DNA from 2 places in the Blautia sp. AF26-2 genome. Region 1 is predicted to be linked to the other one. Evidence: predicted binding sites of a transcription regulator. Region 1 holds the regulator's gene; the other holds the start of a gene.
The links. Region 1 encodes Rex, which represses fermentation and respiration genes when NADH is low (regulators of the CRP and FNR family bind a similar motif). Its sites were predicted from a motif close to ATTGTTAANTANTTAACAAT; they were not measured.

Region 1 (7,888 bases):
CTGCAATGGTCATGTGCAGCAGCCGTGCAAGCTCTCCTACATGAGGCGTTAAAATTTTTTCTGCCCGGCAGCCCGAAAGAATCTCTGCATCTTCTGCAATCAGGTTCAGCGCATCTGCATCCAGAACAAGAGGAACTTCTGTGTGCTGCACCGTAAAAACGAGCAGTTCTTTTGCCGTCCGGCTTTTGGAAAGTCCCGGTCCCGCAACAACAGCGTCCGCCCAGGCGAGATCCTGCAGCAGGGCTTCTTCCGGAAGCGGCTCATCCTCCTTCCAGAAATCCGCCATTGCTTCCGGCAGGGCACAGAAAAGCGGCGTACGGTTTCTTTCCTCTGTCACAACCTTTACCATGCCGGCACCGGATGCAAGGACTGCCCTGGCACACAAAACAGCGGCTCCGCACATGGCACCGGAACCGGCAAGTACCAGCACCTTTCCGAAGGTTCCCTTATTTCCCATCGGCGTGCGGGTAAGAAACCGGTCCAGATCTTCTTTTTCCACTGAACCGTACCAGGGCGTCTCCTCTTCTCCTGCATCAAAGCCGATTCCGATATCACGGACCAGGACCTCTCCGGCATATCGTTTTCCGGGATCAAAGAGAAGCCCTGGCTTTGCACAGGCAAATGTCACCGTGGCTCTGGCTTTCACCGCCGCATCAAGGACCTCTCCGGTATCCGTGTGGATCCCCGAAGGGATGTCCACGGCAAGAACAGGAACACCGCTTGCGCAGATTGCTTCCACTGCCCTCCGGTACTCCCCTGCCAGCGGACGGGATACGCCAATTCCAAAGATGGCATCTATGATAACAGTATATTCCCGGAAATCCGGATTCTTAACCTCACGGACCCCATAATTTTCCGCAATTTTCTTCTGTGCTCTCATGCCTTCACTGTATTTTTCCGGATTTCCAAGACAGAACAGTTCCGCATCCACCCCTTTCGTCTTTAAAATCCGTGCAATTGCCGCACCGTCCCCTCCATTATTTCCGGGACCGCACACAGCAAGGACTTTTCCTGTATCCCATGTTCCATTTTGAAGCTCCTCCACGCAGGACAGCGCTGCGCGCTCCATCAGTACCAGGGACGGTACCCCCATGGTTTCGATCGTATTGCGGTCTGCCTGCTTCATCTGTGCTGCTGTAAGAATCCGTTTCATCGCTTTTCCTCCTTTTCCTGCCTTATCCGGAAAGTGAACAGAAAAAGTCTCCGGTTTCCCGAAGACTCTCCTGCTTTTGTTTTGGTTTCTTAATTGTTCTTTGGATGCTCCGCCTCATATCTGGTCAGATTGTAGGAGAGACGCATCAGACTTTCGGAAAGATGGACGTTCTCGACGATCACATCTTTCGGAAGTTTTAAGTTTAGATCGGTATGTGCAAAATTCCAGATTGCTTTTACACCGTTGTCCACGAGAATCTCTGCCATCTCTACCGCTTTTGCTTTTGGCAGTGTCAAAGCCGCAATCTCTACATGGTGTTCCTTGATAAATTCCGGAAGCTCGTCCGCCATGCGGATTTCAATTCCGCGCACGGAGATTCCTTTTAATACCGGGTTGACGTCAAAAATACCGACCGTTTTGAATCCGCTTCTTTCAAAGGCCGCATAATTAGCAAGCGCCTGTCCCAGATTTCCGGCTCCGACAAAAATCATATTGTGGACTCTGTCCAGACCTAAAATTTTTCCAATCTCGCTGTACAGATACCGCACGTTATAACCATACCCCTGCTGGCCGAAGCCGCCGAAATTATTTAAATCCTGGCGAATCTGGGAAGCTGTCACTTTCATCCGCTCGCTCAGCTCACCGGAAGAGATCCGTTCTACTCCGTCCTCCAGCAATTCGCCCAGGTAACGATAATATCTAGGAAGTCTTTTGATAACTGCCCGCGAAATTCCTTTTTCTTCCAAGATAAATTCCTCCTTATTTACACCTGCATATATTCATATTATATATGGTTGATAGAAAATTGTCAAAGATTTCTTGAAATTTTGTGTATTACTCTCTATAATAAGGATGGTGTATTATGTCAAAATACAGAAATATGTTATCTGGAGGAACCACATGATTCTTGCATGTCAGAATATCTCGAAAGCATTCGGGACAACGGAAATTATCAAAAATGCATCTTTTCATATAGAAGAACGCGAAAAAGCCGCACTGGTCGGCATCAACGGTGCCGGAAAATCGACGCTGTTAAAAATCATCATCGGCGAAATGAGGGCCGATGAGGGAGAGGTCATCCTCTCCAAAGGGAAGACGATGGGCTATCTCGCCCAGCATCAGGATCTGACCGGACACCTTTCCATTTACCAGGAAGTGCTGACCGCGAAACAGAATCTGATCGATATGGAGGAACGCCTCCGTCAGATGGAAAGTGATATGAATACAAAATCCGGTGCAGAGCTGGATGAACTTCTTTCCACCTACACCCGCCTCTCCCATACCTTTGAACTGGAAAACGGATACGCGTACCGCAGTGAAGTCGTCGGTGTTTTAAAAGGTCTTGGCTTTTCCGAGAGCGATTTTGAAAAACAGGTGGACTCCCTCTCCGGCGGTCAGAAGACCCGCGTGGCACTTGGTAAACTGCTGCTCACCAAACCGGACATCATTCTGCTCGACGAGCCGACCAACCACCTCGATATGGACTCGATCTCCTGGCTCGAAACGTATCTTTTAAATTACAGCGGAGCCGTCCTGATCGTCTCCCATGACCGTTACTTTCTCGACCGCGTTGTCACAAAAGTCGTTGAAGTGGACAATAAAAAAGTAACAACTTTTGAGGGAAACTATACCGCCTACAGTCAGAAAAAAGCAATGCTCCGTGAAGCCGCTTACCATGCCTGGGTCAACCAGCAGCAGGAAATCCACCATCAAGAAGAAGTCATTGCAAAGCTGAAATCTTTCAACCGCGAGAAATCCATCAAACGCGCCGAGAGCCGTGAAAAAATGCTGGACAAAATGGATGTGCTGGAAAAGCCGACCGAAGTACGCTCCGATATGCGGATCCGTCTGGAACCGCGCATCACAAGCGGAAACGATGTGCTGACCGTCGAGCACCTCTCCAAAGCCTTCCCGGGACAGACGCTTTTCCAGGATCTGAATTTCGAAATCAAGCGCGGCGAGCGCGTGGCAATCATCGGAAACAACGGAACGGGAAAAACGACGATCTTAAAGATCTTAAACGAAGTCATCCGCCCGGATACCGGCTCTTTTACACTTGGAAGCCGTGTACAGATCGGTTACTACGATCAGGAGCATCAGGTGCTCCACATGGAAAAGACCATTTTCCAGGAGATTTCCGACGCGTATCTGTATCTGACAAACACCGAAATCCGAAATGTGCTGGCCGCCTTCCTGTTTACAAACGACGATGTCTTCCAACCGATTCATACCTTGAGCGGCGGTGAGCGCGGACGAATTTCTCTTGCCAAGCTGATGCTCTCGAACGCCAACTTCCTGATCCTCGACGAGCCGACCAACCACCTCGATATCGTATCAAAGGAGATTCTGGAAAACGCGCTGAAGGATTACACTGGAACGGTACTGTACGTTTCCCACGACCGTTACTTTATCAATCAGACTGCAACCCGGATTCTGGAGCTGACGGGACAGACACTCGTCAACTATATCGGAAATTACGATTACTATCTGGAGAAAAAAGAAGAGCTGACCCGCATCTATGCTCCTGCTGCCGATGCCGCCGCTCCGGAAGAAACAGCGGCTCCTTCCGAAGCCTCCTCCACAAAGCTGGACTGGAAAGCGCAGAAAGAAGAACAGGCACGTCTCCGCAAGAAAGAAAACGAACTGAAAAAGACGGAGAAACGAATTGAAGAGCTTGAGACACGCGATTCGGAAATTGATGAGGAAATGTCGAAACCGGAAGTCGCAACGAATGTGGCAGAGTGTGTGAAATTAAGCAAAGAGAAAGCAGAGATTGCCGCGGAACTCGAAGAGCTGTATGAAAAATGGGAAGAGCTTGCCGAATAGACCTGGTTTTCCCCGGAAAAATTCAAAACAGAAAAAGCCGGTCCGGCGCATCCCTTTTTGCGGGAATGCCGGATCGGCTTTCTTTTTTGCTTCGTTTAATTATTTCTCCAGCTCCTCGCGTATGGCCAGGATGAAATCACGGCTGTTTAATACGGTCGGATTTTCCATGGTGGTGATCAGCGCAAGGTCTTTTGTCATTTTTCCGCTCTCGATCGTTGCGATCGTTGCTTTTTCCAGACGGTCTGCAAATGCGGAAAGTTCTGCGTTTCCATCCATTTCCCCGCGTTTTCTGAGTGCGCCGGTCCATGCAAAAATGGTGGCCACGGAGTTGGTGGATGTCTCCTCACCTTTTAAGTGACGGTAATAGTGGCGCTGTACGGTTCCGTGCGCAGCCTCGTACTCGTAATATCCGTGCGGGGATACGAGAACAGAAGTCATCATCGCAAGGGAACCGAAGGCGGAGGATACCATGTCGCTCATGACATCGCCGTCGTAGTTCTTGCAGGCCCAGATAAAGCCGCCCTCTGCTTTCATGATGCGGGCAACGGCGTCGTCGATCAGAGTGTAGAAGTAGGTAATGCCTGCTTCTGCAAATTTCTCTTTGTACTCTGCATCGAAGATCTCCTGGAAGATATCCTTGAAGCGGTGATCATACTTCTTGGAAATCGTATCCTTGCTTGCAAACCACAGATCCTGTTTCGTGGACAGTGCGTACTCGAAACAGCTTCTCGCAAAGCTTTCTATGGAGTTATCCAGATTGTGCATGCCCTGAATGACACCGGCGCCGGTGAAGTTGTGGATCAGCTCTCTTGTCTCGGTGCCATCCTCAGCCGTATAAACCAGCTCTGCTTTTCCCGGTCCCGGAATGCGCATTTCTGCATTTTTATAGACATCTCCGTATGCATGACGGGCAATCGTGATCGGTTTTTTCCAGTTGCGCACGCACGGCTCGATGCCTTTTACGACAATCGGGGTACGGAAAACGGTTCCGTCGAGCATGGCACGGATCGTTCCGTTCGGGCTCTTCCACATTTCTTTCAGATTGTACTCGGTCATACGCGCTGCATTCGGCGTAATGGTGGCACATTTGACTGCTACACCGTATTTCTTGGTAGCGTTTGCGGAATCTACGGTTACCTGATCGTTCGTCTCGTTTCTGTGTTCCAGTCCCAGATCGTAATATTCCGTTTTCAGGTCAATAAACGGGAGAAGCAGCTCATCTTTGATCATTTTCCAGAGAATTCTGGTCATCTCATCTCCATCCATCTCTACCAGAGGAGTGGTCATCTGAATTTTTTCCATAGTAGGCCTCCTTTTTCTATTCCCGTTTATTGTATAAAGTATCCTATAGCTTGTCAAGTCAAAATCCACCTGATTTTTTGGTATTTTCCCATAAATTCACACAATTTTTGCAGGATGAGAGGTGTTTTCCTTCATTTTTCTTTTTTTATGCTGCCGCACAGTGCCTCACAGAAGAGACAGAAAACGGTCTGTTTGAAGCATCCCATGCCCCTGACGGTTGCGCGGAAGGCCAAGGTCTCTCGCCGATTCGCAAAGCAGCATTTTCGCCTGGACATTTGTAAGATCCGGAACCCGTTCAAGTGCCAAAGCCACGGCTCCGGACACCCGCGGTGCCGCCATCGAGGTGCCGCTCTTCACCACATATTCCTTCCTGCTTCTTCCAGGCGCGCAGGAAATGAGACGTTTTCCAGGCGCGACAAGATCCGGTTTGCAGACGCAGTCCCGTGTCGGGCCGCATCCGGAGATTCCTCTTCTTGGCTCCAGCAGATCGCCCGCTCCCACGGTGATCACTTTTCTGCTGCTCCCCGGCGCCGTAATACTGCCCGGAGCGGGCCCCAGATTTCCGGCCGCTGTCACAACTGTGATCCCGTCATCCCAGGCGCGCTCCACCGCCTGCACGAGCAGATCATCCACCGTTTTTTCCTGCTCTGTTGTTCCCACTGAAATATTTAAAATGCGGATATTAAGTCTTATTCGCTCTTTGCACACCCAGTCAATCGCCGCAAGGATATCCTGCTTTCTGCCGTTTCCCCTGCGGTCGAGAATTTTTGCTACCACAAATCTGCATTCCGGTGCCGTACCCCGGTACTTCCCGCCGGATGCTCTTCCGCTTCCACCGAGGATTCCGCAGACATGCGTCCCATGCCCATTATCATCGTAAGGCGTCTCCCGCCCGTACACCAGATCCCGGAACGCCGCAATCCGATTATCAAAATCAATATGCGGAAAAATCCCTGTATCCAGCACCGCCACGGTAATTCCTTTTCCTGTCAGAATTTTCTGCTCGTTCATCGCAAAGCTCCGGCGTATTCTTATTTTATGGTATGCAAAAAAGGACTTTCCTTTGCAAAGAACAATCAAAAGAAACCCCACAGAGTTTGGGTCTCCATGGGGTCTGCAGATTCTATTTTTTATATCCTGCCGTATTCTGTTTTTCCATCCGCTTCAGCTCCGGCAGAACCGTGAGAAGCATGGTCACGAAGCACAAACCTCCTCCGATTACATTGGATACCGGCTCTGCGAGGAAGACACCGTCAGTTCCCATATGGAATGCGTACGGCATCAGATAGGTGAGCGGCACGACAATCACAACTTTACGGAGCAGAGAAAAAAAGATTGCCTGTTTCTTTTTATTCAGCGACTTGAATACCGTCTGACCGATGTACTGACAGTCCATAAAAATAAACGCTCCAAAGTACTGTTTCAGTGCCGGTACCGCATCCTGGATCAGCACTGCGTCCGAGCTGAAAATGCCGATCAGCACATGCGGAATCAAAATAATAACGCTCCACATCACTGCCGTGTAGCCAAGAATCATCACACTCATGACGCACATGGCCTTTCGCACGCGGGCAGGGCGGCGAGCGCCGTAGTTATAGCTTAAGATCGGGGAGGTTCCCTCATTCATAGCGTAGATCGGGGTCTCGACGAGCTGGCGGACACTCGATACAATCGTCATAACAGATATGTAAATATCACCGCCGGTCACGGAAAGCACATTGTTGCAGCAGATGGTGACAAGGCTGTTGGTGAGCTGCATGATAAAACCGGCAGTACCGAGGCTTACGATATTTTTCGCATAGCCTGTGCACTCGGAAATTTCATTTTTCCGCACAAACCGTACTTTCAGCTCCGCTTTCCGGGTCAGGAAGTACAGAACAAAGACGGCGGAGAGCGTCTGGGAAATGACGGTGGCAATCGCGGCACCCTGTACGCCAAAGCCAAGTACAAAGATAAACAGCGGGTCAAGCAGCAGATTTGCGACGGCTCCGATCGTAACGGAGAACATGCCGACCGTTGAATAACCCTGCGCATTGATAAACGGGTTCATGCCGGTCGCAACCATGGACGGCAGTGTTCCGATCAGGTAAATCATCATATAAGGATACGCGTAGACCATCGCATCTGCCGATGCGCCGAACAGCGTCAGCAGCGGACGGGCAAACAAAAAGCCGATGACCATAAGGACAACGGCACAGGCGCAGACCATGGAATAAGATGTATTCATGATCGTTTCTGCCTTCTGCGGATTGTTTTTTCCGCGCTCGATCGAAAACAGCGGAGCGCCGCCGCTTCCGAACAGGTTGCTGAATGCCGTGATGATAACGATCAGCGGGAAGCACAGGCCGACCGCGCCGAGCGCCGCCGTTCCCACATCTGGGATCCGCGCGATGTAAACGCGGTCTACGATGTTGTACAAAAGGCTTAAAATCTGGGCAACCAGCATCGGGAGCGCTGCTCCTAAAATGTTTCCGGTTACGGTTCCATGCTCGAAATCAATTCGTTTCATTGTTCTATCATTCCTTTTCTTTTCACTTGCTTTTCAGTATATCATGTCATATACTATATGTAAATTATTGTTTTTATATTGGATCTAAATAATTTTTA
Region 2 (7,888 bases), on a different contig from region 1:
TGCAGTATTCAATCACCGCGATCGGAAGTGTTATTTTGCAGACCGCTGTCAACGGCCTTGGTTCCACTGCGGTTGCATCTGTTACGGCTGCCGGTAAAATTTCCATGTTCTGCTGCTGTCCGTTCGACGCGCTCGGCTCCACTATGGCGACGTATGCCGGACAGAACGTCGGTGCGAAGAAGATGGATCGTGTCAACACCGGTATTTTGACAAGTTCCATTATTGGAAGCGTGTATTCCGTGGTCATTTTAGGAGTCATGTTTCTGTGGTCCCGCCAGATTTCGCTTCTCTTTGTAGATGCATCTGAGACGGTCATCCTCGACCAGGCGCGTCAGATGCTGCTGATCAACATGGTATTTTACATTCCGCTGACCCTTGTCAATGTCGTACGCTTTACCGTGCAGGGCATGGGCTTCAGCAAATTTGCAATCCTTGCCGGCGTCTGCGAGATGATCGGCCGTTCGGTGGTAGCCTTTTTCCTGGTTCCGTATTTTGGTTACACCGCAGTCTGCTTCGCAAGCCCGGTGGCATGGATTCTCGCCGATCTGTTTCTCGTTCCGGCGTACCTGTACTGCGCAAAAACGCTTCGTTCTCTTTTTGAGAAAAATGCGCAGATGATGTAAGCCGTGCCGCAAGATGGACAAGCTGTTTCAATTCTGGTATAATGGAGCCTGGATTTTAGGAAAGCTGAAAAAGAATCCCATAGAAGAGAGGAAGATATCCTATGAAACAGTCGGTATTAGAATATAAGAAACTTCTGGAGCAGGAAGGCCTTCTGGTGGAATTTGCAGAGCCGGAAGGAAAAGAAGGAGAGGACAGACCCGTTACCCTCGTAACGTATTTTTCGGGCGGAGCTGATCAGGGAACGCTGTTTCTCTGCAAAGGAGCTGCATTCAAAGAGGCATACTTAAAAGACGCCGTAAACCGCGGTGCTGTTGCCTATGTAAGTGAAAAAAAATACGAAGCGGGAAAAGAAATTCCGGCGCTCATCGTCAACGATGCCAGAAAAGCACAGTTTGTGCTGGGTGAGGCGTTTTACGATTATCCGGCAAAGTCGCTGCATGTCACGGCGCTGACCGGAACAAAAGGAAAGACAACGACAGCCTACTACCTGCAGTCGATGCTCGATGCCTGCCTGAAAAAACAGGGCGGAAACGGATGTGCACTGTTAAGTTCGATTGAATATTACGACGGAAAGACGAGAGAAGCATCAACGCTCACCACGCCGGAATCCCTGGAGCTGTGCCGTCATATGCGCAATGCCGTAGATGCAGGCCTTTCCCATATGGTGATGGAAGTATCCTCCCAGGCGCTCAAATACGAGAGAGTCGGAAACACGCATTTTGATACCGCCATTTTCCTGAACATCTCCAAGGACCACATCAGCCCGACGGAGCACAAGGATTTTGATGATTATTTCCAGTCGAAATTAAAGATCTTCGACCGCTGCACCTGCGCCTGCGTGAACCTGGACAGCGACCATATCGGGGAAATCCTGAAAGCTGCGGCAAAATGTGAGCGCGTCGTTACGTTTGGATCGAAAGAAAATGCTGTAATCCGCGTGAGTGATATCAAGCCGGGCAGAGGAAAATTCTATTTCCATGTGGCAGGACCGGATTTCTCGGAAGATTTTACCCTGCCGGTGCACGGAGCCTTCAATGTGGAGAATGCCGTAGCTGCCATTGCGGCTGCCTGGTCGATGGGAATCCCGGTTTCGCTGATCAAGGAAAGCCTCCTTGGCGTCACCGTTCCGGGAAGGATGGAGACGTATGAGAGCAGCGCGGGCGAGGTCACGGCGATCGTGGATTTCGCGCACAATGGCCTGAGTTTTGAAAAAATGTTTGATACCGTAGCACTCGAATACCCGGGGAGCCGCGTAAGCGTTGTGTTCGGAACCCCGGGCGGAAAAGCATTCAACCGCAGAAAAGATATGGGTGAGATTTCCGGAAAACGGGCGGACCGGATTTTCCTCGTACCGGATGATCCGGGAAACGAAGATCCGCAGGCGATCTGTGAGGAGATCGGCGGGTACATAGCAAAGGAAGGTGCATCCTTCCAGATCCGCATGGACCGCGGAGCAGCAATCCGGGAGGCGATTCTTGGCGCCGTACCGGGAGAGGTTGTTCTGATCCTTGGAAAAGGCGCGGACGTGACGATGCACGTCGGAAACGGAAATGTGCCGTACCGGTCAGATGCCGTCTATGCAAAAGAGGCGCTTGCCGAATATGGAAATGCATTTGCCGAAGCGGCAACGGCTCGTGAAACAGAAGAATAGAAGCAAAAACAGAAAAAACAGAGCAAAAAAGACACGGAACAGAAAAATCCGTGTCTTTTTTGCGTCTGGCGGCAGCAGAAATGAAAATCAGACAGGAAATTTGGCGGATACATCCTACAAAATGTAGAAAAGAAGGACAGAAACTAGCCCGTATGACGAAAAGTTGTTAAAAATATAACGAACGAAAGTTAGACGTGTGAAACTAAACACAGAAAGCAAAAACCCGGGAACCATGCGGAAAAAGACGAATTCTGCGGGATGAAGGACAAAGCTGTAAGTTTTTGGAAAGAATTCTTGTGAAAAAGAACAAAAAATGGTATAATTGTATTGAAATATATCCAGAACACCCCTTCTGGAAGCGTACGGGCTCAGTGAGAAAAAAGATTTCACGAAAATGCTCGAAAAAAACACTTGTTAAATTCTTGTCATAGTGCTATGATAAGGAAAGTGAAAAATTTATCAATCACAAAAACCAACTAGGGGTATTTTAGAAAGGAGTATTTATGAGCAGCAAGATTACCATCATTGGAGCTGGAAGCGTTGGATCTACGATCGCCTATACACTGTCGAACGAAGACATCGCGTCTGAGATTGTTCTCATCGATATTAACAAGAAAAAAGTAGAGGGAGAGGTTATGGATATCGCGCAGGGTACCTGCTTCCGCGATCCGGTCTCCATCATCGCAGGTGAGTATGAGGATGCCAAGGACTCTGATATCGTAATTATTACTTCCGGTATTGCAAGAAAGCCTGGCCAGACCCGTATTGAGCTGACCCAGACCAACGTAAACATCTTAAAATCCATCACACCGGAAATCGTAAAAGCGGCTCCGAATGCCATCTATATCATTGTAAGCAACCCGGTTGACATCATGACCTATGTGTTTACAAAGATCTCCGGACTTCCGGAAAACCAGATCCTTGGTTCCGGTACTATGCTGGATTCCGCAAGACTTCGCTGCGGACTGTCTGAACACCTCAACATTGCACAGAAAAACATTCATGCTTACGTATTCGGTGAGCACGGTGATACTTCCTTCATTCCGTGGAGTGGTGCTTACGTTTCCGGTGTCAGCCTGGACGAGTACTACGACACCGTAGAAAAAATGGGCAGGAACGTAACCAAGATCGACAAAGATGCTATGCTGGAGTACGTAAGAACTTCCGGCGGACAGGTTATTGCAAACAAAGGAGCTACTTTCTATGCAGTATCTGTTGCAGTATGCAAACTGGTAGCAACCATTCTTTCTTCTTCCGATTCTGTAGCAACCGTATCTTCCATGATGCACGGTGAGTACGGCATCGAGGATGTATGCTTAAGCACACTGACCCTCGTTGGACCGAAAGGCGTACAGGGCAAGATTCCGATGCGTATGACAAAAGAGGAAGTAGAAAAACTCAAAGCAAGTGCCGACGCATTAAAAGCAGTTATCGCACAGATCGAGCACTAAGAGCGGGCAATAAGCTCAAAACATAAAATTTATGGCAGTGGCAGAAAGTGCGAAAGAGCGGTATCTCCCACTGCCTTAACGTGCGCCTGAAGAAATTTTCCGCCGGGTGTACATAAAAAGAGTACCGGAAACTTTTCCGGTGCCGGACAGAAGATACCGCAGGAAAAATGGAAACCAACAGGAGCAAGTAAGAAAGGAGCAATTCCATGACCTACAGTTATTTTCCGGGCTGTACGCTGAAGAACAAAGCAAAAGATCTGGATCATTATGCCAGAGAGTGCGCAAAAGTTCTGGGATTTGAACTGGAAGAAATTGAAAACTGGCAGTGCTGCGGAGCTGTGTATCCACAGGCATCCGATGAAATCGCCACAAAACTTTCTTCGGTTCGCGCCTTAGCAGACGCCAAAGAAAAAGGACAGGATCTGATCACAGTCTGTTCCGCCTGTCATCACGTGATCAAACGCGTAAACGATGACATGGCGAATGTAGAAGACATTCAGACAAAAGTAAACAACTACATGGCTCTTTCCGAGCCATATCTTGGCGAAACGAAAGTACTTCATTATCTGGAAGTGCTGCGTGACGTCGTTGGATTTGACAAGATCAAAGAGAAAGTGGTAAACCCATTAAGAGGAAGAAAAATCGGCGCATATTACGGCTGTATGCTGCTTCGTCCGAGCACCACAATGCAGTTTGACGATCCGGAAAATCCGACAATCATTGAAGACTTTATCAAGGCCCTTGGCGCAACACCGGTCGTATATCCGATGAGAAATGAGTGCTGCGGCGGCTACATATCCCTGAAAGAAAAGAAAATGGCATCCAACATGGTAGACCAGATCATGGCATCCGCATCCTACAAAGGAGCAGAAGAACTGATCACTGCATGTCCGCTTTGCATGTACAACCTGCGCAATAACGGAACAAAAGAAGGTCTTCCGGTTACCTACTTTACCGAGCTTCTTGCAGAAGCACTCGGCATCAAAGAGGAGGTGCAGGCATGAAAATTGCAACATCCGATGAAATCCGTGCCATCGCCGGTGTGGATACCAGAAAATGTATGAAATGCGGTAAATGTTCCGCATCCTGTCCTGCTTATAACGAAATGGACATCCGTCCGCATCAGTTTGTATCTTACGTACAGAACGGCGATGTGGAAGCACTGATGAACTCCAAGTCCATCTGGAAATGCCTCTCCTGCTTCGCATGTGTAGAGCGCTGTCCAAGAGACGTAAAACCTGCCAAACTGATCGAGGCAGTTCGTCTTTCCGTGATCCGTCAGAGAGGAGAGAATTATCTTTCTCCGGATGAAATTCCGGCTCTTCTGGATGATGAGACTCCGCAGCAGCTTTTGATGAGTGCATTCCGTAAATATAGAAAGTAAAAAACAACCCATCCACAGAAAGGTGAGAGAAAAGTGCAAAGAATAGGAGTATTTGTCTGCCACTGCGGTACAAATATTGCGGCTACCGTTGATGTCAAAAAAGTTGTTGACGTCATCAGCAAAGAGCCGGGTGTTGTACATGCAGAGGATTATCAGTATATGTGTTCCGAAACGGGTCAGCAGAAAGTAATCGATGCCATTCAGAACGAGCATCTGACCGGCGTTGTGATCTGTTCCTGCTCTCCGCGTATGCATGAAGGAACATTCCGCAAAGCAGCAGAAAAAGCGGGTCTGAACCCGTATCAGCTGGAGATTGCAAACATTCGTGAGCAGTGTTCCTGGATTCATAAAGACATGGAAGAGGCTACCGAGAAGGCCGTAATTCTGGCCCGTGCAGCCGTTGCTAAAGTTATGCTGGATACCCCGCTTACCCCGGGCGAGAGCCGCGTTGTAAAACGTGCGCTGGTGATCGGAGGCGGTATCGCAGGTATTCAGACTGCACTGGATATCGCAGATGCAGGCTATGAAGTAGATATCGTAGAGAAGACCCCGAGTATCGGCGGAAGAATGTCACAGCTTGACAAGACATTCCCGACCCTCGACTGTTCTTCCTGTATCCTGACTCCTCGTATGGGAGAGGTAAACGCGCATGAGAAGATTAACATCTATACCTACAGTGAGGTAGAGAGCGTTGGCGGATTCGTCGGTGATTTCAAAGTAGACATCCGTAAGAAAGCAAGATACGTAGATATGGACAAATGTACCGGATGCGGACTCTGTCAGGAGAAATGTCCTTCCAAGAAGAACCTGAGCGAGTTCAACAGAGGCCTGTCCAACCGTACTGCAATCTACACACCGTTCGCACAGGCAGTTCCGAACGTACCGGTTATTGATACTGCAAACTGTATCCACTTCAAAACCGGAAAATGCGGTATCTGCTCCAAAGTCTGTGCAGCAGGTGCAGTAAACTACGACCAGAAAGATGAAGTAATCACCAGAGAGTACGGCGCAATCGTTGTGGCAACTGGTTTTGATACCATCAGTCTGGACAAGTTTGACGAATATTATTACAACCAGAGCAAAGACGTAATTACCTCCCTTGAGATGGAGCGTCTGATGAATGCTGCCGGCCCGACAGGCGGTAAAGTAGTACGTCTTTCCAACGGCGAGCATCCGAAGGATATCGTGTTTATCCAGTGTGTCGGTTCCCGTGACGTGACCTGCAGAGGAAAGAGCTACTGCTCCAAGATCTGCTGTATGTACACCGCAAAACAGGCTATGCTGGTGCGTGACCATTATCCGGATGTCAACGTACATGTTTTCTACATTGATGTTCGTACTCCGGGTAAAAACTTCGATGAGTTCTATCGCCGTGCGGTAGAAGAGTTCGATGTAGACTACATCAAAGGCCAGGTAGGAAAAGTATCCGAGGCTCCGAACGGACGTCTTCTGGTACAGGGTTCCGACCTGCTTGACAACCGTCAGATCAAAATGGAAGCAGACCTTGTTGTCCTTGCAACTGCCATCGAGCCGAGCAAAGATGCAAGAAAACTGGCTACCATGCTGACCGCAAGTATGGATACCAATGATTTCTTTACTGAGGCACACGCAAAACTGCGTCCGGTAGAGTCCCCGACCGCAGGTGTCTTCCTCTCCGGCGTATGTCAGGGACCGAAAGATATCCCGGAGACCGTTGCACAGGCAGGAGCTGCTGCTGTCAAAGTAGTCGGACTGCTGGCAAAAGACAAACTGACCACCAACCCGTGTACAGCAGAATCCAATCCGCTGTTCTGTAATGGATGTGCATCCTGTGAAAAAGTCTGCCCATACGGCGCAATTTCCTACGAAGACCGTCAGGTCAACGACCATGGAATCCGTGAAACCAGACATGTGGCAGTCGTTAACGGCGCACTTTGCCATGGATGCGGTGCATGTACCGTTGCATGTCCGTCCGGCGCTATGGACCTGAAAGGATTCTCCAATAGACAAATTCTCGCGGAGGTAGATGCAATATGCCGATAGATAACAACGAAAACAAAGAATTTAAGCCAGTCATCGTGGCATTCTGCTGCAACTGGTGCTCCTACGCAGGAGCAGACCTGGCAGGTTCCAGCCGTCTTTCCTATCCGGCAGACGTAAAGATCATCCGTGTTCCATGTTCCTGCCGTGTCAATCCGCTCTTCATCTTAAGAGCATTCCAGAAGGGCGCTGACGGAGTCATCCTCTGCGGATGCCATCCGGGAGACTGCCATTACAGCACAGGAAACTATTATGCAAGAAGACGTATGACTCTGCTGTTCTCCATGCTGGATTACATGGGCATTGAGAACGGACGTACCCGTGTGGAATGGGTATCCGCCGCAGAAGGTGTGAAATTCTCCCAGACCATGAACGAGTTCATCGAGCAGGTTACAAGCCTTGGTAAGAATGTCAGATTGGAGGATTTACGATGCAAGAAAAATTAGTATCCCGCGCAAAAGAGCTTCTGTCTGACGGTACCGTAGTCCGTGTTCTTGGCTGGAGAAAAGGTGACACTGATTTCAGTGCAGAGCCTGCATTCTTCGAGACTGCCGAGAGCCTTTCCGAGTTTACCTACGACGGATTCTGCGGCGCAAATCTTAGCAAATACATGATTAAAGCATCGAAAGAAGAAGGAAAAACACTCGTTTTCTTAAAACCGTGTGATACTTACAGCTTTAATCAGTTAATCAAAGAGCATCGTGTGGATCGCGAGAAAACCTACATCGTCGGCATCGGCTGCGATGGAAAACTCGATAT

Region 2: a site for Rex is predicted at 2,686-2,705, ahead of DWY63_RS06855 (L-lactate dehydrogenase). Genes of this name have one in related genera too.

What each region holds. Positions count from the first base shown of each region.
Region 1 is NZ_QTWD01000001.1:452,048-459,935, reverse strand. It holds gene DWY63_RS02260 (bifunctional ADP-dependent NAD(P)H-hydrate dehydratase/NAD(P)H-hydrate epimerase) at 1-1,153, opposite strand, end outside; gene DWY63_RS02255 (redox-sensing transcriptional repressor Rex) at 1,243-1,899, opposite strand; gene DWY63_RS02250 (ABC-F family ATP-binding cassette domain-containing protein) at 2,054-3,979, shown strand; gene DWY63_RS02245 (NADP-dependent isocitrate dehydrogenase) at 4,079-5,281, opposite strand; gene DWY63_RS02240 (S8 family peptidase) at 5,447-6,292, opposite strand; gene DWY63_RS02235 (MATE family efflux transporter) at 6,405-7,790, opposite strand.
Region 2 is NZ_QTWD01000004.1:93,260-101,147, reverse strand. It holds gene DWY63_RS06865 (MATE family efflux transporter) at 1-623, shown strand, start outside; gene DWY63_RS06860 (Mur ligase family protein) at 725-2,275, shown strand; gene DWY63_RS06855 (L-lactate dehydrogenase) at 2,779-3,726, shown strand; gene DWY63_RS06850 (CoB--CoM heterodisulfide reductase iron-sulfur subunit B family protein) at 3,933-4,730, shown strand; gene DWY63_RS06845 (4Fe-4S dicluster domain-containing protein) at 4,727-5,110, shown strand; gene DWY63_RS06840 (CoB--CoM heterodisulfide reductase iron-sulfur subunit A family protein) at 5,144-7,132, shown strand; gene DWY63_RS06835 (hydrogenase iron-sulfur subunit) at 7,123-7,575, shown strand; gene DWY63_RS06830 (4Fe-4S dicluster domain-containing protein) at 7,560-7,888, shown strand, end outside.